3 regions of the Geobacillus sp. Y412MC52 genome follow, and region 3 is predicted to be linked to each of the others. Evidence: predicted binding sites of a transcription regulator. Region 3 holds the regulator's gene; each other region holds the start of a gene.

The links. Region 3 encodes LexA, which represses DNA repair genes until DNA is damaged. Its sites were predicted from a motif close to CGAACATATGTTCG; they were not measured.
Region 1: the regulator LexA is predicted to act here: its motif matches at 4,767-4,780, upstream of recN (DNA repair protein RecN).
Region 2: the regulator LexA is predicted to act here: its motif matches at 3,654-3,667, upstream of addB (helicase-exonuclease AddAB subunit AddB).

Annotation. Positions count from the first base shown of each region.
Region 1 is NC_014915.1:2,478,360-2,485,436, forward strand. It holds gene GYMC52_RS18200 (YycC family protein) at 1-78, shown strand, start outside; gene spo0A (sporulation transcription factor Spo0A) at 230-1,048, opposite strand; gene spoIVB (SpoIVB peptidase) at 1,433-2,728, opposite strand; gene recN (DNA repair protein RecN) at 3,002-4,723, opposite strand; gene ahrC (transcriptional regulator AhrC/ArgR) at 4,850-5,299, opposite strand; gene GYMC52_RS12150 (TlyA family RNA methyltransferase) at 5,349-6,197, opposite strand; gene dxs (1-deoxy-D-xylulose-5-phosphate synthase) at 6,201-7,077, opposite strand, start outside.
Region 2 is NC_014915.1:645,581-652,657, reverse strand. It holds gene addA (helicase-exonuclease AddAB subunit AddA) at 1-110, opposite strand, end outside; gene addB (helicase-exonuclease AddAB subunit AddB) at 111-3,614, opposite strand; gene lepB (signal peptidase I) at 3,870-4,418, opposite strand; gene GYMC52_RS03355 (TVP38/TMEM64 family protein) at 4,415-5,038, opposite strand; gene GYMC52_RS03350 (competence protein ComK) at 5,141-5,674, opposite strand; gene GYMC52_RS03345 (hypothetical protein) at 5,795-5,989, opposite strand; gene aceA (isocitrate lyase) at 6,096-7,077, opposite strand, start outside.
Region 3 is NC_014915.1:1,278,817-1,285,893, forward strand. It holds gene GYMC52_RS06390 (aminotransferase class I/II-fold pyridoxal phosphate-dependent enzyme) at 1-159, shown strand, start outside; gene GYMC52_RS06395 (MerR family transcriptional regulator) at 236-637, shown strand; gene glnA (type I glutamate--ammonia ligase) at 677-2,011, shown strand; gene lexA (transcriptional repressor LexA) at 2,075-2,698, opposite strand; gene yneA (cell division suppressor protein YneA) at 2,850-3,155, shown strand; gene GYMC52_RS06415 (YneB family resolvase-like protein) at 3,175-3,828, shown strand; gene GYMC52_RS06420 (DUF896 domain-containing protein) at 3,958-4,188, shown strand; gene tkt (transketolase) at 4,289-6,295, shown strand; gene sirA (sporulation inhibitor of replication protein SirA) at 6,542-6,979, shown strand; gene GYMC52_RS06435 (YneF family protein) at 7,069-7,077, shown strand, end outside.

The DNA of each region.
Region 1 (7,077 bases), 1.2 Mb from region 3:
ATGCATATGCCGCCGCACATTTTGGTGAACAAGCTGCTGGAATTGGAGAAAAAAGAAAAAGAAAACGACCCGTCTTAACCGTCTGGCCCTTGGCGGTAAAGCCGCCTCTGTACACCACACCGGCGCAAGCCGCGTTCCCCCTTTTTTCGTTCCAGCAAGCCGCCAAACGGCAAAAAAGACGCCCCCGATTGCGGAGCGTCTTGCCGCTTTGGCTATCATTCGTTTTCCGTTACGATGCCTTATGCTCAAGCCGGAGCTTATCGGCCACCATGGCGATGAATTCCGAGTTTGTCGGCTTTGCCTTCGAGACGCTCACCGTATAGCCGAACAGCGAGGAAATCGATTCGAGGTTGCCGCGGCTCCAAGCGACTTCGATCGCATGGCGAATGGCGCGCTCGACGCGGCTGGCGGTCGTGTTGTATTTTTTCGCGATGTCCGGATAGAGCACTTTCGTGATGGAGCCGAGCAGTTCGATGTCGTGGTACACCATCGCGATCGCTTCGCGCAAGTACAGATAGCCTTTAATATGCGCCGGGACGCCGATTTCATGGATGATGCTCGTAATGCTCGCATCTAAATTTTTCGGTTTGTTGTCGCGCGCCTGGTAGGCAGAGCCGGTTTTTCTGACCATCGGCGCCGTTTTGCCATGAATCTGCCGAATGTGATGGACCAAATTCTCCATGTCGAACGGTTTTAAAATGAAGTAGGAAGCGCCGAGTTCTACTGCCTTTTTCGTGACATCCTCCTGGCCGAACGCCGTCAGCATAATGACGCTCGGCTGATGCTCACAACCTGCGCGGACTTTCTCAAGCACAGCCAACCCATCCAAGTGCGGCATAATGATGTCCAGAAGCAAAATATCCGGCCGCTTTTCCTCGAGCATATGAAGGCAGTCTTGGCCGTTATACGCCGTGCCAATCACTTCCATGTCCGGCTGACTCGAGATATATTCGTCAAGCAATGTCACCAATTCGCGGTTATCATCGGCAATGCACACCTTAATGCTCAAAACGATCGTCCTCCCCCACTTTTTCTTGCTATGTAACATTCCATTAACGTACATTCGACAACAGCGGCAAAAAATCCTTTTATTTTTCAAAAAATAAAAATTATAACAAAAAACGAGCTCATTAGACAATATTCGTTTTCACCAGCGATGCGTTTGTCGAAAAATCTTTACAAATTTCATTTTAACGGATGTTTCACCAAATATCTATGCCAAACCGGCAAAATTTTTGCCGCCTTTTTTGAAAAATTTTTAGTGGCAGCCTAACCAATATGGCGGGATCAATCAAGCCGCTCACAGCATTTCGAAACATTGGCCTTGGGATGATCAGGAAGAGATGAATGGTGACCAAATCATCACTCGTCATTTCACCAAATATACGCAAGAATCGAATGTTGGCTGCCGGGAAAAAGCGAGCCGACTTTGTCAGCTCGCTTTCTTTTGTTTGCCGTATAGATCGATGCCTGCCTCTTGCAGCATCCACTCAATGTGGACGCCATAGCCGGATGTCGGATCGTTCACGAAAACGTGCGTCACTGCGCCGACGAGTTTTCCATCCTGAATGATCGGACTGCCGCTCATCCCTTGGACGATGCCCCCTGTTTTCTTTAACAAGCGCGGGTCCGTGACGCGAATCACGAGGCCTTTGGTCGCCGGAAATTTCTGCGGAATGGTGCTGACAATTTCCACGTCAAACTGCTCGACTTTGTCGTTTTCCACCACTGTCAATATTTTTGCCGGTCCTTCTTTCACTTGGTTCGCCAAGGCAACCGGGATCGGTTTTGTGAACGGACCATTCGGCAGTGGTTTGATCAGCTTGCCGAAAATGCCAAACGGGCTGTTGGTGGTGATCGTGCCGATCACTTCTTCGCCGTCGGAAAAGCGGGCTAATTTTTCACCTGGATTGCCGCTCGTCCCTTTTTCGATCGATGTGACGGTCGAGCGCATAATTTGCCCGTTTTGCACGACAATCGGCTTTTTCGTATCCATGTCAGAGATGACATGGCCAAGTGCGCCATATGTTTTTGATTTGGGGTCGTAAAATGTCATCGTCCCGATGCCGGCGGCCGAATCGCGAATGTACAGGCCGATGCGGTACACATCGTCATGCTTGTCTCTCAGCGGAACGAGCTTCACCGTCATGGAGTGCTGATCGCGCAGAATTTTTAGATGAAGCGGTTTTCCCGTTTTGCCGGCCTCCTCGATGAAAGGGGAGAGGTCGCTCATGTTTTCGATTTTTTGGCCGTTAATGCCGATAATGATGTCGCCGACTTGAATGCCGGCTGCCTCTCCCGGCGATTTTTTCCCGTTTTCGGTTTCGACAAGGTGGTAACCGACGACAAGAACGCCGACGGTATTGAGCTTGACGCCGATCGATTGTCCGCCGGGAATGACTTTGAGCGTCGGCAGCACGTTGACATCCACTTGCTTGATCGGCATTCCGGCAACCTGCAACACCATCGTTTCATGTCCGCGGCGTTTCGCCTTTACAGACAGAGAACCGTTTTTTCGCTCAATATTGAGCGTTTCGGGAGCGTTTCGGTCATTGACGGCCGCTTGCACGGGAAGGGAAGCGGCAGGAAATTCAACCGCATCGCCTTCAAACAGGACAAGCTGCTTCGGAATTTGCCAATATTCCTTCATCGGTTTGGAAAAGGCGATGGCCGTCAATATACCAAGGAGAAGCACTCCTGCGATTTTTCGCGCCGTTTCTTTATTCAATGTCGTCCACTCTCCTCGCTCCCGCCTACACCATGCAAAAACGGTTACAGTTTTAATTTTGCCTGAACCGGGGAAAATATAATCGCCCTGCCGATAAAAAAGCTGCCCGGAATTGGATGGACTTGCATCCGGACAGCCGCGCGGCTTTTTGCTTATCTTTATGAAACACCGTAGTTCTCTTAAGGAAAGCGGGCGCCAAGGCAGAACAGGCAGGCGGAATCGGCCCGCTTTGAGAGGGATGCGCCTCCCCTCGACGAACAGGGGAAACAGGAATCAATGTTTCATTTTCGCCGCCAGTTCCAACAGCTCTTTGGCATGCCGTTTCGTCAATTCCGTCATCTCGACGCCGGAAATCATCCGCCCGATTTCTTTCACTTTCTCCTCCTCATTGAGCTTCCTCACGACTGTTTTCGTCCGTTCCCCATCCGTCTCTTTGGCGATCAACAAGTGCGTGTCCGCCATCGCAGCGACTTGCGGCAGATGGGAAATGCAAAGCACTTGCGACTGGCTGGCGATGCGGTAAATTTTTTCCGCCATCGCCTGGGCGACGCGTCCGCTGACACCGGTGTCGACCTCATCAAAAACAATCGACGTCACTCCTTGATGTTTGGAAAAAATCGTTTTCAACGCCAGCATAATGCGCGACAGCTCGCCGCCGGAAGCGACTTTGACGAGCGGTTTTAACGGCTCGCCGACGTTCGTCGAAATGTAAAACTCGACGACATCGATGCCGTCTTCTTGGAACCTAACCGGCACGCCGTCGACCAAGGGGGCGTCAAGCGATCCTTCGCGCTTGGCAAATACGATGTCAAATTTCGTTTTGTCCATGTACAAGTCTTTCAGTTCTTGATGAATGCGCTCAATCAGGCGCTGGGCATATGTTTGCCGAACAGCGGTGACGTTTTTCGCCTCCGTAAGCAACTCGTCCGTCACCAGAGCGAGCTGCTGCTTAAGCTCATGCACATGCGTTTCGCGATTTTCGATTGTCTCGATTTCCTCGGCGATCGTCTCGGCGTAGTGCAAAATATCGGCGATCGTCGCCCCGTATTTTCGTTTGAGCTGCCCGATTTCCGCGAGACGGCTTTCAATGGCATCGAGCCGCTCTGGGTCGTACTCCATCTCCTCAATTTGATCGCGCAGCTTGTACATGACTTCCTCGAGCAAATAGTAGCAGTTCGACGTCGTTTCATGCGCATCTTTGAGCGCTGCATCCATGCCTGCGACGTCATCGAGATGGCGCATCGCCTCCCCGATCGAATCAAGCCCGCGTCCCTCTCCGGAGAGGGCCTCATAGCTTTTCTGCAGCGCGGTATAAATTTTTTGAAAATTGACGATGCGAACTTTTTCCTCCATCAGCCGCTCGTCCTCGCCCAGCTCGAGCGCCGCCTGCTCGATTTCGCGCAGCTGAAACGTCAGCAAATCAAGCCGGTGCGCCATTTGCTGTTCATTTTCGCTCAGCTTTTTCAATTTGTTTCCGAGCTCCTCATACCGCTCGTAGACGGCGCGGTAGCGAGCAAGCGCCTCTGCCGCCTCTAGGCCGCCGAACTCGTCTAAAAGCGGCAGATGGCGGGACGGATCCATCAGTTCTTGATGTTCATGCTGGCCGTGAATATCAACAAGCGTCGCCCCGATGTCGCGCAGCACCGCCGTCGTGACGAGCTTGCCGTTAATGCGGCAGACGCTTTTGCCGTTGGCGAAAATATCGCGGCGCAACACGATCATGCCGTCGCTGGCGTCGATGCCAACGTCTGCGCATTTTTGCCAGCACGGATGGCGGTCATCATCAAGCAAAAACAGCCCTTCGATTTCCGCCTTTTCCGCTCCAAAGCGGACAAATTCAGCGGAGCCGCGTCCGCCGATCAACAAATGAATCGCGTCGATGATGATCGATTTGCCGGCTCCCGTTTCGCCGGTTAACACCGTCAGCCCTTTGTCGAACGACAACGAGAGCGACTCGATAATGGCGAAATTTTTAATCGACAGCTCGGCGAGCATTTCATCACTCCTTGCCTGTCCGATTAATTCCACTTTTGATTATAGCACGTATGTTCGGGTTTGCAAACGAGGACCGCCCTGTCGTTCCGTCCTTGAACGCAGAACGGGAGCTGGGCCGGTCCTCGCCTAGAGCATGGACAACAGCTGGTCGGACACTTTTTCCGCATCTTTCGGCGTCCGGCAAATGATCAGGCACGTATCGTCGCCGCAAATCGTACCGACGATTTCGTTCCAATCCAAATTGTCGAGCAAGACGCCGACGGCATGGGCGTTGCCCGGCAGCGTCCGCAAGACGAGCAAGTTGCCCGTTCCGTCAAGCTTCACAAACACATCAACAAGCGCCCGCTTCAGCTTTTGCAGCGGATTGAAGCGCTGGTCGGACGGAAGGCTGTACTTGTAGCGGCCGTTGGCCATCGGCACTTTGACGAGCTGCATTTCTTTAATGTCGCGCGAGACGGTCGCTTGGGTGACGTTAAAGCCTGCTTCTCTCAGCCGGTCGACAAGCTCGTCTTGCGTTTCAATGTCATGGTTCATAATGATTTCGCGAATTTTAATATGCCTTTGCCCTTTGTTCACACTGCGCCACCTCTTTGCTTGCAAAATGCCACGCTGTTGTTTCCCGCCTCTATTCGCCATTCCCCTCTGTCCTGTCGCCACGTAGATGGGCGTGCGCCTCACGTACGATATGTGCGATCGGCATCGACAGACGGTTTTCCCCTTTGCGATTTTCTCCCGAATAAACGGCGTGAAGCAAAAACTCAATGTTGCCATCGCCGCCTGTAATGGGCGAATAGGATAAGTGCAAAACATCGAATCCTTCCGCACAGGCGAATTGAATGATCGATTCGAGCACTTCCTCGTGAATGTTCGGGTCGCGAACAATCCCCTTTTTGCCGACCTTTTCCCTGCCGGCTTCAAACTGCGGCTTGACGAGCGCAATCACATCGCCGCCCGGCACCATGACCGTCTTGACGACCGGCAAAATGAGACGCAGCGAAATAAACGAGACATCGATGACAGCTACTTCCGGCAGCCCTTTCGTAAACTGATCCGGCGTCACGTAGCGGAAGTTCGTCCGCTCCATCACAACGACGCGCTCGTCTTGACGCAGCTTCCAAGCAAGCTGGTTGTAGCCGACATCGACGGCATACGTCAGCTTCGCCCCATGCTGCAAGGCGCAGTCGGTGAAACCGCCGGTCGACGCGCCGATGTCAAGAACAATTTTATTTTCCACGCGAATATGAAACTCGCGCAACGCTTTTTCCAGTTTCAACCCACCGCGGCTGACGTACGGAAGCGGGTTGCCTTTCACCTCAAGCGGAATGTCAACCGGCACTTTTTCTCCGGGCTTATCGAGTCGAACGTCGTTTGAATAGACAAGCCCGGCCATGATCGCCCGCTTCGCCTTTTCTCGCGTTTCCGCCAGCCCTCGTTCAACAAGCAGCACATCGAGCCGTTCTTTTTTTCCTTTCATGTCTCAAGCCCTTTTCTGTTTTCTTGGCATCATCGTTTTGATGCGGTCGATGATATGGGTCGACGTCAGCCCGATTTCATTGAGCAGCTCGCTGACGCTTCCATGTTCGATAAAGCGGTCCGGGATGCCCATCCGTTCGATGACCGCTCCGTGATAACCATGATCATGAGCAAACTCCAACACAGCACTGCCAAAGCCGCCTTGCAGCACCGCCTCTTCGACCGTTAAGATCGGCAGGCGGCTCTCAAGCAGTTCGTGAAGCATCGCCACGTCCATCGGCTTCAAAAAGCGAGCGTTGACGACTTTCACCGATATGCCGTCTTTCGCCAGCTCGTCGGCCGCCTTAAGCGCCATCGAAATCGTCGTGCCAAACGTCAAAATCGCCGCATCGCAGCCGTCGCGCAACACTTCCCACGTGCCGATTGGGATTTCTTTCAGCTCCTCATCAAGCGGTACGCCAAGCCCGTTGCCGCGCGGGAAACGCATGGCGATTGGCCCGTCGTCGTAGCGGATGGCGGTGTACACCATGTGCTGTCCTTCGTTTTCGTCTTTTGGCATCATCAACACCAAGTTCGGCACATGGCGCAAAAAGGCGATGTCAAACACCCCTTGGTGCGTTTCGCCGTCCGCCCCGACCAACCCAGCACGGTCAATGGCGAAAAAGACATTTAAGTTTTGCCGGCATACATCATGGACGACTTGGTCATAGGCGCGCTGCAAAAATGTCGAATAAATGGCCAAAAACGGTTTCATCCCTTGCGTCGCCAATCCAGCTGCAAGCGTTGTCGCATGCTGCTCGGCGATGCCAACATCAAACATCCGATCGGGGAACTCGCTTGCGAATCCTTCCAGCTTCGAGCCGACCGGCATCGCCGGCGTA
Region 2 (7,077 bases), 630 kb from region 3:
GATCCGGCCGCCGCGGCGACAAGAATGTCTCGGCCGCCCGCGGCGATCGCCTTCCATTGTTCATCCGTCCATCGGCTCCCAGCCGGCTTCGGGCGAATCGTGGCGTTCATTTATCCTTCCTTCCCTTCCGCTAGTTTTTCGATGACCGCTTCCTTCGTTTGCGGGGCAAGCTTCCGGTATTCGTTGCCGGAGAGTGCCTCATCAAATTGGCAGACCGGTTTGAAGACGCAAAACTCGCACGCTGTTTTATCTTTCAACTTGTACGGGGCGATCGACACGACGCCGTCGGCGATTTGCCCGCCGATGTCGATGAACAAACGGCGGACATGCTGGCGGAGCGCGGCAAAGTCGGATGGACTCGCCACCGACGAACGCGAATGGATCGACCCGCTTTTCGTAAGCTGAGCGGGCACAATCAGCGACCATTGTCCCTCTTCCGTTCGGCTGTCCATCAACCGGATCGCCTCGACGTCAGCGAGCAACAGCCCGCGCATCCGAAACGGTTCAAGCAACTTTTTCGCCATTTCCACCTCATCATCCACCCATTGCTTCGCTTGAACGATCGGATTGTGGATGTGAAAATAAAGCACCCCGGCTGGCAAGGCCGGCTGTCCAACGAGCTGTTCGGCATACGTCAGCACGATGTCCAGGTAGGTGAGCATTTGCAGCGCCAGGCCGTAATATACTTCCGTCAAATCGAGCGTTTTCGCGCTCGATTTGTAATCGATAATGCGCAGAAGCACTCCTTGGCTGCTTTCCGCCTTATCGACGCGGTCGATCCGCCCAACAAGCTCCATCACTGTTCCGTCGGGCAGCCGAAACCGAAGCGGCGGCAGGTCGCCATTGGGGCCGAATGACAGCTCAAGTCCGATCGGAACGAAACCGCTCGCCCGCGCATGCTCACTTAACACATGGGTTGTACGGGCAACGACGTGTTTCAATTTTCGTTTCATATATTCATAGCGATGAGAGCTTGAGAGCACTTGCTGCTGGATGAGCGGGGCGATTCGCTCGACCGCTTCGGCCGACAGCCGTTCACAGTCTGGTCTTGACAGTTCGCGCCAATCAAGATGCTGTTCGCGCAGCCGGTCGGCGATTTGCTTGATGGCGGCATGGAACAATTGCCCAACATCCGGCGCCTCAAGTCGGAAAACGTTGCGCTCTTTCAACCGCAGCCCATGCGATGCGAAATGGGCGTACGGGCATTTTTGAAACTGCTCCATGCGCGAGACGCTCGCCTGAATTTTTTTGCCGTACAGCCGCTGGCTCCACTGTTTTTTGAGCGGCGTCGCTCCGTTTGTATAAAAGAGCGCGGAGACGGCATGCCGCACCTGCTCCTTCCAGTCCCGATGGCCGATGAACGTGTTATACACATCCCACCAAAGCGGATCGATGCCGTAGTTGCGCTTCCATGCTCGGAGCTGGCTGATCAAATACGTTTGCGTCGCCCGCGGCGCGGTCACGAACGCCTCTGCTTTTTCTGCCGGGGCGTCGAACGGGTCGTTGCCGCACAGATGCACCGGCGCATGCGGAAACAGTTCCGTAAGCTGCTTGATGAGCGGCGACGGCATCAACGCTTTCCCTTCTCCATCAGCAAGCGGATATGTAACATACAGCCGCCGGCTCGGACAAACAAGTGCCAAGTAGACAAAAAACGGGTCATAAAACAGCTGCTCCCGTCCCCCTGGGGCGAGCGCCACCCCCAACTCACGCAGCTGCTCGCGCTCCACTTCCGCCATCAGCCCGTCTTCCTTCACTTTCGCTGGAATAACGCCATCGTTGGCGCCGATGACGAACGCATACTTGATGTCAATTAAACGAGAGCGATCAAGCTGAGCGACGATCACCTGGTCCATCGCCGGCGGCACAAGGGAGAACTCCAACCGATCGAGCCCAGCCTCGATAATCTTGACAAACTCAGCGAGCGGCAGTGATTCTGCCCCGAGCATTTCTACATATTGGTCAAGCAAATCGACGACGGCGTTCCACGCCTGTTCATGCTGGCGCGCTTCAACGAGGCGGCCGTCCGCTTCCGCTTGCGCGCTCATTTTCTCTAGTTTTTTTGGAATCTGCAATTCTTCCAAAAACAGATATAATGCCATACAAAACCCGCGTCCGTCCTCCGCCCGGCGCAGACGGCGCTCCAACCGGCGAAGCGGAGCGGCCAACGCCTCGCGCCATTCATTGAGCATGTCCTCAAACTGCCGCTCTTCATCCGTTTGTGGTACGTTCAAACCGTCAAGCGCCTGATAGCGCCGATACGCCCAGCGCTCATTGTTTGTCCACTTATCCCCTTTGATTCCGTAAGCAAGCACATAGTTTTCGAGCTTGTCGGCCGCCTCGCGCCACATGTGCAGATCGCCGTCCGTTGGAAAAAGCAAATCCGTTTTCACCGCCCGAAACACCGCTTCATATCGCCAACGCGTCACGACCGTCTCTAAGGCAGCGCGCACGAGTTCAATGAGCGGGTGGTGGTGCATCGGTTCTTTTTCATCCATAAAATACGGGATCCCAAAATCAAAAAACACCGTTTTCACCAGATCGCGGTACGCCTCCGTCTGGCGGATGATCAGCGCAATGTCGCGATAGCGCGCCCCTTCATCGCGGACAAGGCGGATGATTTCGCGTGCGACCGCTTCGATTTCTGCTCGGCGATTGGACGCCTCATAAAGATGAACGGCATCGGTCTTTGCACCATATGGAAGCAATGGGCGTCGGTGAAATTGCGCCTCAAGATGAACGAGCGCCCTGTCTTCATGGCGTCGGTTGGCCGAAAGCACGATCGGCTCTTCGATCGCAATGTCATTGCTTAGCGCCAACTCCCTCAGCTGGCGGTACGTTTGCGCCGGCAAATAAAAGAGGTGAAGTTCGTCCGGCATTCCGTCGTCATACGGGCGGTCGATCGTCAAACAAACGGTGACGCGCCGGCAATGGAGAAGAAGCTGTTCGATGATCATATATTCTTGCGGCGCGAAATGATGAAAGCCGTCGATGTAAATATCGGCATCCCGCAAATAACTTGAGCGCGGAATATGCTCAGCGAGCAAGCGCAAATAATCTTCCGAATCAAGATAGTGGCCGATAAGACTCCGCTCAAGTTCCTCATACACAAGCGCGACATCGCTCAACTTGTCAGCGAGCAAGCGGCGGCCCGGCTGGCTTGGCCCATCCTCGAACGCCTCAGCATGTCGGCGGAGTTCGCCCGGCGTCAGGCAATACCGTTTGCATTCAGCGATCATTTCATTCAGCTGCTCGATAAACCCATGTTTGTCCGCCGCGCGGCCAAACAGTTTCAGCTCTTGTTTGCGTTGCTCAATAATTTTGCGGATCATCATCTGCACGCCAACATCATGAATGTGGTACCGGGTCATGCCGCCTGTTTCCTGCAGCACGCGCCAAGCGAGACGGGTGAAGCTGAACACTTGGGCGCGAATCATCCCGTCCACTCCCTCGGTATGTATCAACGCGTATTCGCATTGAAATGTCATTTGCTCCGGAACGAGATAGACGATCGCCCTTCCTTTTGGATCCTCTTGCAACTGGCGGCGAATTTCTTCGAGGCAGACAGCCGTTTTCCCACTTCCTGACCGTCCGAGCAAAAACCGCAGCGACATTGTATCCACCACCATTCGTTTCCTTTATTTTTTTATTTTAGCACGTATGTTCGCTTTTGGGAAGAAAAAAAACGCCCTTCGGCTGCGGGTTATATAGAGGCAATCTGAAACGTTAACGTTTGTTTCTTTTTGTGGAGCCAGCCGACATGTCAGCGACTGTCGGACGACTGAACAACCTCGCTTCGAAGGATCCATTTATTGGTCTGCGAAACTTCACTTCGTTATAGAAGAGGAAGACTTCTTTCGAGATGAAGGTTAAAACTGAAAGGCGAACTGTTTAAACGGCCAGTAGCGAAAGTCCACCTTGCCGACAATTTGGTTGATTTTGACAAACCCAAAATGGCGGCTGTCCCAGCTGCTAAGCCGGTTGTCGCCAAGAACGAAAATGCAGCCGGGAGGCACCCGTGTTTTCCCGGTCACCTCCTCAAGCGTAAAATCCCCGGTCAGCCTGCCGTCAAGCAGCTTTTGCTTATACGGGCGCAAATACGGTTCGTCAACTTTTTTTCCGTTGACATACAAGATGTCATTTTTGTACGCGATCCGATCGCCAGGCAGGCCGATAACCCGCTTGACGTAATCTTCCTTTTTGTTGGCGTGAAAAACGATAATGTCGAACCGGCGAATAGGCCCGATGTCGTAGGAAAGCTTATTGACGATCAGCAAATTGCCGCTCTCTAGCGTCGGCATCATCGATTTTCCTTCCACCATGTAATTGCTGAACACGAACAACCGAAGCGTGGCGACAACACAAACGGCAACAAACCATGGCCATCGGCGGCCTCGTTTTTCTTTTTGCTTGGTCACTCTCCGCCCTCCTCGCGGCCTTGTTCTTCCGTCAACGAAAATCGCGCTTCCACCCGTTTTCCGGCGTACCAAAGCAACAGAACGACTGCGGCGATCATCGCCGTGCGCAGCGGCTGACGGATGAGCGCCTTCAAGTCATAGCCGATAAAACTGATGGTAAACACCATGATCATCTTTCCTAGCAGCACCGCCAATACAAACTGCTGGCGGCTGATGCGCGACAGTCCGGCAACAATATTGACAAGCGCCGATGGGGTGAACGGAAAGCAATACAACAAAAACAGCGGACCAAATCCGTGTCGCTCAATCCAATGCATAAACTGCCGCACTTTCGGGTGGCGGCGGACAAAGTGAAAAAAACGCTTCTGCCCCACTTTCCGCGTCAGCCAAAACACGATGAGCGAGCCAAGTGAAGCGCCTAGCCAAGAGATCAGAAACCCTTTCCATAGTCCAAACGCCGCTGCGTTCGCCATCACGAAGACGAACATGGGCAAAATGGGAAAAAACGACTCAAGCAACGTCGCTGCGATGCCGGGAAGCACGCCGAAAGAGCGGTATTGTTCGAGCAGGGAAAGGATGCTGTCGAGCGTGAACCATTGTTTGATTGTTTCCATATCCATGTCTATTCCCCATTCAAATGCCGTTTATATCTTTATTTTACACGTCCAGGCGCCTAATTTGAACTCATCTTTAGGAAAAACCATTTTTATCAATTTGTTCAGCTAACTCTGTTTTTCTTGCTGCATGCGAAATATGTATTGGAGTTTGCGCTCCCTCGCTTCCATCCGCTCGGATAATTTTGTCCGCAGTTGAGCCGTTCGGTATAACTGGTTGATGAACGATTTGCAGGAAACATCGAGGGATATGCTTTTTCCGTTGCGGAAATAAACGATGGTCCGCTCATATTTGGCAGGCTCATACCGATAAACGTGCATGTGCGAGAGCCAAACGCAGCGGGAGTCACGCGGAGAGGCGGTTGGAAATACGTAAATTTCATTGGCTGGTTCAATGGCGATCGGCGCTTTATGGGTGATGCCAATGACGGCTTTTGTTCCTTCTTTTCTCCCTTGAAAGCTGCTTCCATAGTAATCGCAACTATGTTTAATAATGTCCATCGGCGTTTGTTTGATGATATATTCGCCGTCCTCCTCAATGACTTTCGCATACACATCGCTGTTTAAAAAGTATGGGAGAATCGCCATCGTATAACGGCTTACGATGAATTGCTCCAAGACAATGAATTCATTGACTTTCATCCGTTCGTCTCCTCTCTTAATCAACTCACCCACTACTCCTATCATACCATCAGCAGTTATATTTTTCTATATTTTGCAAAAAATCTATTAAAAAAAACCATGACAATCGTCATGGGTGTTCTAAGAGTTTTCAAACGTTTGACCGATTTCTTTGGACGCTAAATATTCATTCGCCTGTTCCAACGCGGCATGCTCGCCGACCGAGTCGCCAGCATACGTCTCTTCATCCATCAACCATTGCTCAACATGAAGATCCGTGCTGACGCGAAACTCAGCGGGCATCAGCTCCGGCAGGTTGCTTTTGTTTTTTTCCATCACATCGCCTCCCTATGTCTTATAGGATGCTCCATCTTTTTCCTTTTTATACACGAAAAAAGCCCGGCCACGCCGGGCTTTCGTCTTCGTTTGTGATCGGTTTGCATTAAGCTGTCGTAAACTGTTCTTCTTCGGTCGATCCTTTCAAAGCGACTGTTGACGATTGGCCGCCAGAGATCACTTGGGCGACTTCGTCGAAATAGCCCGTGCCGACTTCGCGCTGATGGCGCGTCGCCGTGTAGCCGTACTTCTCGGCGGCAAATTCCGCTTGCTGCAGCTCGGCGTACGCCGCCATGCCTCGCTCTTTGTAGCCGCGCGCCAGTTCGAACATGCTGTAGTTGAGCGCATGGAAGCCAGCCAAGGTGACAAATTGGAACTTGTATCCCATTTTGCCGAGCTCTTGCTGGAATTTGGCGATCGTTTCGTCGTCCAATTTTTTCTTCCAGTTGAACGACGGCGAGCAGTTGTACGCCAGCAGCTTGCCTGGGAATTTCTCATGGATGGCTTCGGCAAATCGGCGCGCCTCATCCAAATTCGGCTCGCTCGTCTCGCACCAAATGAGGTCGGCATATGGCGCATAGGCAAGCCCGCGGGCGATCGCTTGATCCAAACCGGCTCTTGTGCGATAAAACCCTTCCGGAGTCCGTTCCCCGGTGATAAACGCTTGATCGCGCGGGTCGATGTCGCTTGTGATCAAGTCAGCAGCGTTCGCGTCGGTGCGTGCGATGAGCACCGTCGGAACCCCCATGACATCGGCGGCCAACCGCGCCGCGATCAAGTTGCGAATCGCCGTTTGCGTCGGCAAAAGCACTTTGCCGCCTAAATGGCCGCATTTTTTCTCCGATGACAGCTGGTCTTCAAAATGGACGCCAGCCGCTCCGGCCTCAATCATCGCCTTCATGAGCTCAAAGACGTTCAGTTGGCCGCCGAATCCCGCCTCGGCGTCAGCGACGATCGGCACAAAGTAGTCCACGTCCCCGCTGCCTTCTAAGTATTGAATTTGATCCGCGCGCTGCAACGCTTGATTGATTCGCTTGACGACATGCGGAACGCTGTTGGACGGATACAGGCTTTGGTCCGGATACATC
Region 3 (7,077 bases):
ACGTTCGTCCAAGGGGCAAGCATTGAGTTGACGGCCGACGGGCCGTTGCGCCCCCCGTATGTCGCGTATGTGCAAGGCGGATTGACGTATTCGCATGTGAAAATCGCCGTCTGTTCCGCCATTCAGCGTTTGCTTGAACAGCGGTTGATTTGTTTGTGAGGAAACGTCACGTTTCATTGACTCATTTCCTAACATTATGGTAAAATAAAGGTATCAAAAGCGAGGAGGAATTGGCATGAGCAGCCAAATTCGTCGTTCCATGCCATTGTTTCCGATTGGGATCGTGATGCAGCTGACCGACTTGTCGGCTCGGCAAATCCGCTATTATGAAGAGCACGGCCTCGTTTCGCCAGCGCGCACCGAAGGCAACCGGAGGCTGTTTTCGCTCAATGACATTGACCGCTTGCTGGAAATTAAAGATTTGATCGACCAAGGCGTCAACTTGGCGGGCATTAAGCAAATTTTTGCCGCGCGGGAGGAAGGACGCCACCAGCAGGCGGAGAAAGCCGAAAAAGTAGGAAAACCGAAGCTGTCGGACGAAGAACTGCGCGAAATTTTGCGGAATGAATTGCTGCAGGCCGGGCGGTTCCAGCGCGCATCGCTTCGCCAAGGAGATCTCGCTCGCTTCTTTCATTAATGACGGAAAATGATTTCCGAGCCGGGGAGGAGTTTGGACATGGCAAAATATACGCGTGACGACATTCTACACATCGTCAAAGAGGAAAATGTCAAGTACATCCGCCTGCAATTCACCGATATTTTGGGCACGATCAAAAACGTCGAAATTCCGATCAGCCAGCTGGAGAAAGCGCTTAACAACAAAATTATGTTTGACGGGTCGTCGATCGAAGGATTTGTCCGCATCGAAGAGTCGGATATGTATTTGTATCCGGACTTGGATACGTTCGTCATTTTCCCGTGGACTTCAGAAAAAGGAAAAGTCGCCCGCTTTATCTGCGACATTTACAACCCGGACGGCACGCCGTTTGAAGGCTGTCCGCGCTATAACTTGAAGCGGATGCTGAAAGAGATGGAGGCGCTTGGCTTCAACGCCTTTAACTTAGGAGCTGAGCCTGAATTCTTCCTTTTCAAGCTTGACGAAAAAGGACACCCGACGATGGAGCTGAACGATCGCGGCGGCTATTTCGATTTGGCGCCGACCGATCTTGGGGAAAACTGCCGGCGCGACATTGTGCTCGAGCTTGAGGAAATGGGGTTTGAAATCGAAGCGTCCCATCATGAAGTCGCCCCGGGCCAGCATGAGATCGATTTTAAATACGCCCATGCGATTAAAGCGTGCGACGACATTCAAACGTTTAAGCTCGTCGTCAAAACGATCGCCCGCAAACATGGATTGCATGCGACCTTTATGCCGAAGCCGATTTTTGGGATTAACGGTTCAGGAATGCATTGCAACCTGTCGCTGTTCCGCAACGGTGAAAACGCCTTTTTCGATCCGAACGGCGACTTGCAGTTGAGCGATACGGCGCGGCAGTTTATCGCCGGTGTGCTGAAGCATGCGCCGAACTTTACGGCGGTGACGAACCCGACCGTCAACTCGTACAAGCGGCTTGTTCCAGGCTATGAAGCGCCGTGCTACGTCGCTTGGTCGGCGCGCAACCGCAGCCCGCTCATCCGCATTCCAGCTTCGCGCGGCATGAGCACGCGCATTGAGGTGCGCAGCGTTGACCCGTCGGCCAACCCATACTTGGCCATGGCGGTGCTTTTAGCCGCTGGGCTTGACGGCATTCGCAACAAGCTCACTCCTCCGGCGCCAGTGGATCGAAACATTTACGTCATGACGAAAGAAGAACGGCTCGAAGAAGGCATTGTCGATTTGCCGGCAACGCTGCATGAAGCGTTGGAAAACTTGAAGTCCGATGAAGTGATGATTCACGCGCTCGGCAAACATTTATTCGAGCATTTCGTCGAAGCGAAAGAAATTGAGTGGGATATGTATCGGACAACGGTTCATCAATGGGAATTGGACCAATATATGGAACTCTACTGATTCATAAAAAAGCTGCCCCGTTTTTTTCAGGGCAGCTTTTTTATGGGCGCAGGCCGGCACGAGTCAGTCGAACAGGCGATAGACGCCGATCACTTTGCCGAGAATCGTGCAGTCGCGGACGATGATCGGCTCAAGATGGGCGTTTTCCGGCTGCAGGCGGATGTGGTCTTTTTCCTTGAAAAACCGCTTCACCGTCGCCTCGTTGTCTTCCGTCATGGCTACGACGATGTCGCCGTTGTTGGCCGATGACTGCTGGCGGACGATGACGTAGTCGCCGTCGAGAATGCCGGCTTCGATCATGCTGTCGCCCATCACTTCAAGCATAAACAGCTGCTCCTCGCCGGCGGCGAGCCGCTTCGGCAGCGGAAAGTAGCCTTCGATGTTTTCCACCGCTGTAATCGGTTGGCCGGCCGTCACCTTGCCGATGATCGGCACCGAGATGATCTCCTCTTTTTCTCTCTCCTTGGCCATATCGTTGTCCAAAATTTCAATGGCGCGCGGCTTTGTCGGGTCGCGGCGGATGTACCCTTTGCTTTCTAGGCGCGCGAGATGCCCGTGGACCGTCGAACTTGACGCCAGTCCAACCGCTTCCCCAATTTCCCGCACCGACGGAGGATAGCCTTTTGTTTTTACTTCCTGTTTAATAAACTCTAAAATTTGCTGTTGTCGTTTTGACAGTTTCGTCATTGTTTCACACCTCTCGCCACATCATTTGCCTTCATTATACCATGCGGAAGACGAAAAAACAAACATAAGTTCGAGTTTTTTATTGACACAAACAAATGTTCTTGACTATAATGAAGGAAAGCGAACAAACATTCTAGAAAGGGTGGGGAGAATGGGGAAAACGTTGCTGCATTACTTTCTGTTTTCATTTTTGTTTGCGCTCGTGTTGGCAGGGTTCGTTTACGCCAGCAGCCCGGTCGATAAAAAAGAATACGTGACGATCACGGTCGCTCCCGGAGATACGCTTTGGGGGCTGGCAAAACAGTACGAACAGGAACACCATATGCCGCCTGATGAGTTCATCCGCTGGGTCGTCGATGTCAACCATTTGCCGAGCCCGCGTCTTGCCGCCGGTGAACAAATTGTCATTCCTGTGTTAAAATCAAAGCAGGGCGGCTCGGTGGCCGTCAATCAGTGATGGAAAGAAGGGATTGGCCATGAGGGCGGTCATTTACTGCCGAGTCAGCACGGACAAAGCTGAACAGGAAACGTCGCTCGCGAGGCAACGAGATGAGCTCGAGCAGCTGGCGGCCGAGTGTGGATTTGAAGTCGTTAAAGTGATCGCCGAGCAGGCGAGCGGTTATGAAGCCGACCGCGACGGCGTGTTGGAGCTGCTTTCGCTTTGCGAGGAAGGCGAGGTCGATGTGCTGCTCATTCAAGACGAAACGCGGCTTGGGCGCGGCCATGCGCGCATGGCGTTGCTGCATTGCTTGAAAAAGCAAGGGGTGAAAATATACAGCGCCAGCCACCGCGGGGAGATGCCGCTGTCGGAGGCCGATGAGATGGTGTTATCCATCATCGCTATTGTCGAGGAGTACCAAAGAAAAATACATAACGCCAAAATTAAGCGTGGCATGCAGCGAGCCATCGCCAGCGGCTACCGACCGGAGCGGAACCTAAGGCGCCGGGGCGAAAACGCCGGGCGCGATCGAATCGATCTGCCGGTTGAGGAGATCGTCCGCTTGCGCGAGCGCGGACTGACGTTTGCCGATATCGCCGCGACGATGCGAAGCTTCGGCTACGAGGCGTCCAAGGCGACCGTCCATCGGCGTTACCAGGAATATATGGACGAGCAACAAAGGCGGCGTTGATCGTGTACTGCGCCTGACCCTAAAGCGGCGAGTGGGCAAAGGAAGCCAAGATGCCATCGTTGCCATCTTCCCGGTTGATCAGATAAGATAAAACAGAGTGAGAATATGGCAGATAGGAGAAGATGATCAATGCTTGCCAAACATAAATTAGCCCGCATCAATGAACTGGCGAAAAAAGCGAAAACGGCCGGCTTGTCGGCCGAAGAGGCCTTCGAGCAAGCGAAGCTGCGCCGTGAGTACATTCAAGCGTTCCGCAAGGCGATGACCGATATGCTCCATACAGTGACCGTCATTGACCCGAACGGCAACGACGTGACGCCGAAAAAATTAAAGGAAAGCCAGCGGCGGCGCTTCCATTAAACGGTCGAAAGAGGGGTGGCCCGGAAAATAACGTTGTACAAGCCGATCGATTTTCTATATGATAGTAAATGACACCATGTTGATGAAAGGGAGGAAGACGATGGCGCATTCAATCGAGGAGTTGGCGATTACTACGATTCGAACGCTGTCGATTGACGCGATCGAAAAAGCGAAATCCGGGCACCCGGGCATGCCGATGGGCGCGGCGCCGATGGCGTACACGCTTTGGACGAAATTTATGGATCATAACCCGGCGAATCCAAACTGGTTCAACCGCGACCGGTTTGTCTTGTCAGCCGGGCACGGGTCGATGTTATTGTACAGCTTGCTTCATTTAAGCGGCTACGACGTATCGATGGATGATTTGAAACAATTCCGTCAATGGGGAAGCAAAACGCCGGGCCATCCGGAATACGGCCATACGCCGGGCGTGGAAGCGACGACCGGCCCACTCGGCCAAGGGATTGCGATGGCGGTCGGCATGGCGATGGCGGAACGGCATTTGGCCGCTACATACAACCGCGACGGGTTTGAGATTATCAATCATTATACGTACGCCATTTGCGGCGATGGCGATTTGATGGAAGGAGTGGCGAGCGAAGCTGCGTCACTCGCCGGCCACTTGAAGCTCGGCCGTCTGATCGTCCTGTATGACTCGAACGACATTTCGCTGGACGGGGAGCTCAACCTGTCGTTCTCGGAAAACGTCGCCCAACGTTTCCAAGCGTACGGCTGGCAATATTTGCGCGTTGAGGACGGCAACAATATTGAAGAAATCGCCAAAGCGCTCGAGGAGGCGCGGGCGGACCTCAGCCGGCCGACGCTCATTGAAGTAAAAACGACGATTGGCTACGGCGCGCCAAATAAAGCGGGCACGTCCGGCGTCCACGGCGCTCCGCTCGGCGCCCAAGAGGCGAAGTTGACGAAAGAGGCGTATCGTTGGACATTTGCGGAAGATTTTTACGTGCCAGAAGAAGTGTACGCCCACTTCCGTGCGACGGTGCAAGAGCCGGGAGCGAAAAAAGAGGCGGAATGGAATGAGCAGCTCGCCGCCTATGAACAGGCCCATCCGGAACTGGCCGCCCAATTGAAGCGAGCGATCGAAGGCAAACTTCCAGATGGATGGGAAGCTTCTTTGCCGGTATACGAAGCAGGCAAAAGCTTGGCAACCCGCTCATCGTCCGGGGAAGTGATCAACGCCATCGCCAAAGCGGTGCCGCAATTGTTTGGCGGTTCGGCGGACTTGGCAAGCTCGAATAAAACGCTCATCAAAGGCGGCGGCAACTTCTTGCCGGACAGCTACGAAGGGCGCAACGTTTGGTTTGGCGTGCGCGAGTTTGCCATGGGGGCGGCGCTGAACGGCATGGCGCTTCACGGCGGGTTGAAAGTGTTCGGCGGCACGTTCTTCGTGTTCTCTGACTATTTGCGTCCGGCGATCCGCTTGGCGGCGCTGATGGGCTTGCCGGTCATCTACGTCTTGACGCACGACAGCATCGCCGTCGGCGAAGACGGGCCGACGCACGAGCCGATCGAACATCTCGCTTCGCTTCGGGCGATGCCGAACTTGTCGGTCATCCGTCCGGCTGACGCAAACGAAACGGCGGCAGCATGGCGGCTGGCGCTCGAATCGACGGACAAGCCGACTGCGCTCGTCTTGACGCGTCAAGATGTGCCGACGTTGGCGGCAACAGCTGAGTTGGCGTATGAAGGCGTGAAAAAAGGTGCGTACGTCGTTTCACCGGCGAAAAACGGCGCTCCGGAGGCGCTGTTGTTGGCGACTGGCTCGGAAGTCGGTCTGGCCGTCAAAGCGCAAGAAGCGCTCGCCGCTGAGGGCATCCATGTCTCCGTCATCAGCATGCCATCGTGGGACCGCTTCGAAGCGCAGCCAAAATCGTACCGCGATGAAGTGCTTCCGCCGGCCGTGACGAAGCGGCTCGCCATTGAAATGGGCGCGTCGCTCGGTTGGGAGCGCTACGTCGGCGCCGAGGGCGACATTTTGGCCATCGACCGATTCGGTGCTTCCGCTCCGGGAGAGAAAATCATGGCCGAGTATGGCTTTACGGTTGACAACGTCGTCCGCCGCACAAAAGCGCTGCTCGGCAAGTAACCGGAAAAGCTGCCCTTGCGTTGTTGCAGGGGCAGCTTGTTTTTGTGAAAGATGGCTGCGCCTTGGTCAAGTATTTTCGGGGTTGAATCGAGGGCAAAGGCTTGTTTGTTGGCCTGTTTGCGGCCGCATGGCCATCGCAAACAAAAATCGACAATGTTAGTGAAAAAACTTGCCGTTAATAGACATATTTTTCCCCTTTCCTTTTCTATAATAGAAAATAGATTGAACAGAAATGGGGGATGGGGCATGGTCCGCTATTGGATTTATTTGTTGAATGACGATGTGGCGTCGCATTACCGCCATCGGGCAGAAAAAATTGTCGAACTGCTTCGTGAGCATCAATACGCGAAAGCGCCGCTGAAGGCGATTTGCCGCAAGCAAGTCGAATTTATCACCGAACGGCTGTCATTTTCGCGCCTGGAACTTGGCTTAAAGCAATATTTTGCCGGCCGCGTCGGCAAAAATTTGGAGCGCAATATGTTTGTTTTGCAAAACGACGCCGGCGAGGAAGCGTTGCTTGTCGTGCAAAAGCGCCGCTTGCTTCTTGTCGCTGACAGCGCGCCGCTTGCCTCGGACATCGGGCGGGCGCTCGCTCGGATTTCGCCGACGTTTTTGGCGGTCGACGCCGATTTTGTCGATTACTACTGGCTGTCTGCGCCTCGGCAAGGAAGAAAATTTGCGTAATGAAAAGATTTTTGTCGCGAAATATTGTCTAATGACGCATCGTTTAGTACACTGTTAGGGAGACAACAAGAAGGAGGAAAATCGCTGTTATGTGGGGT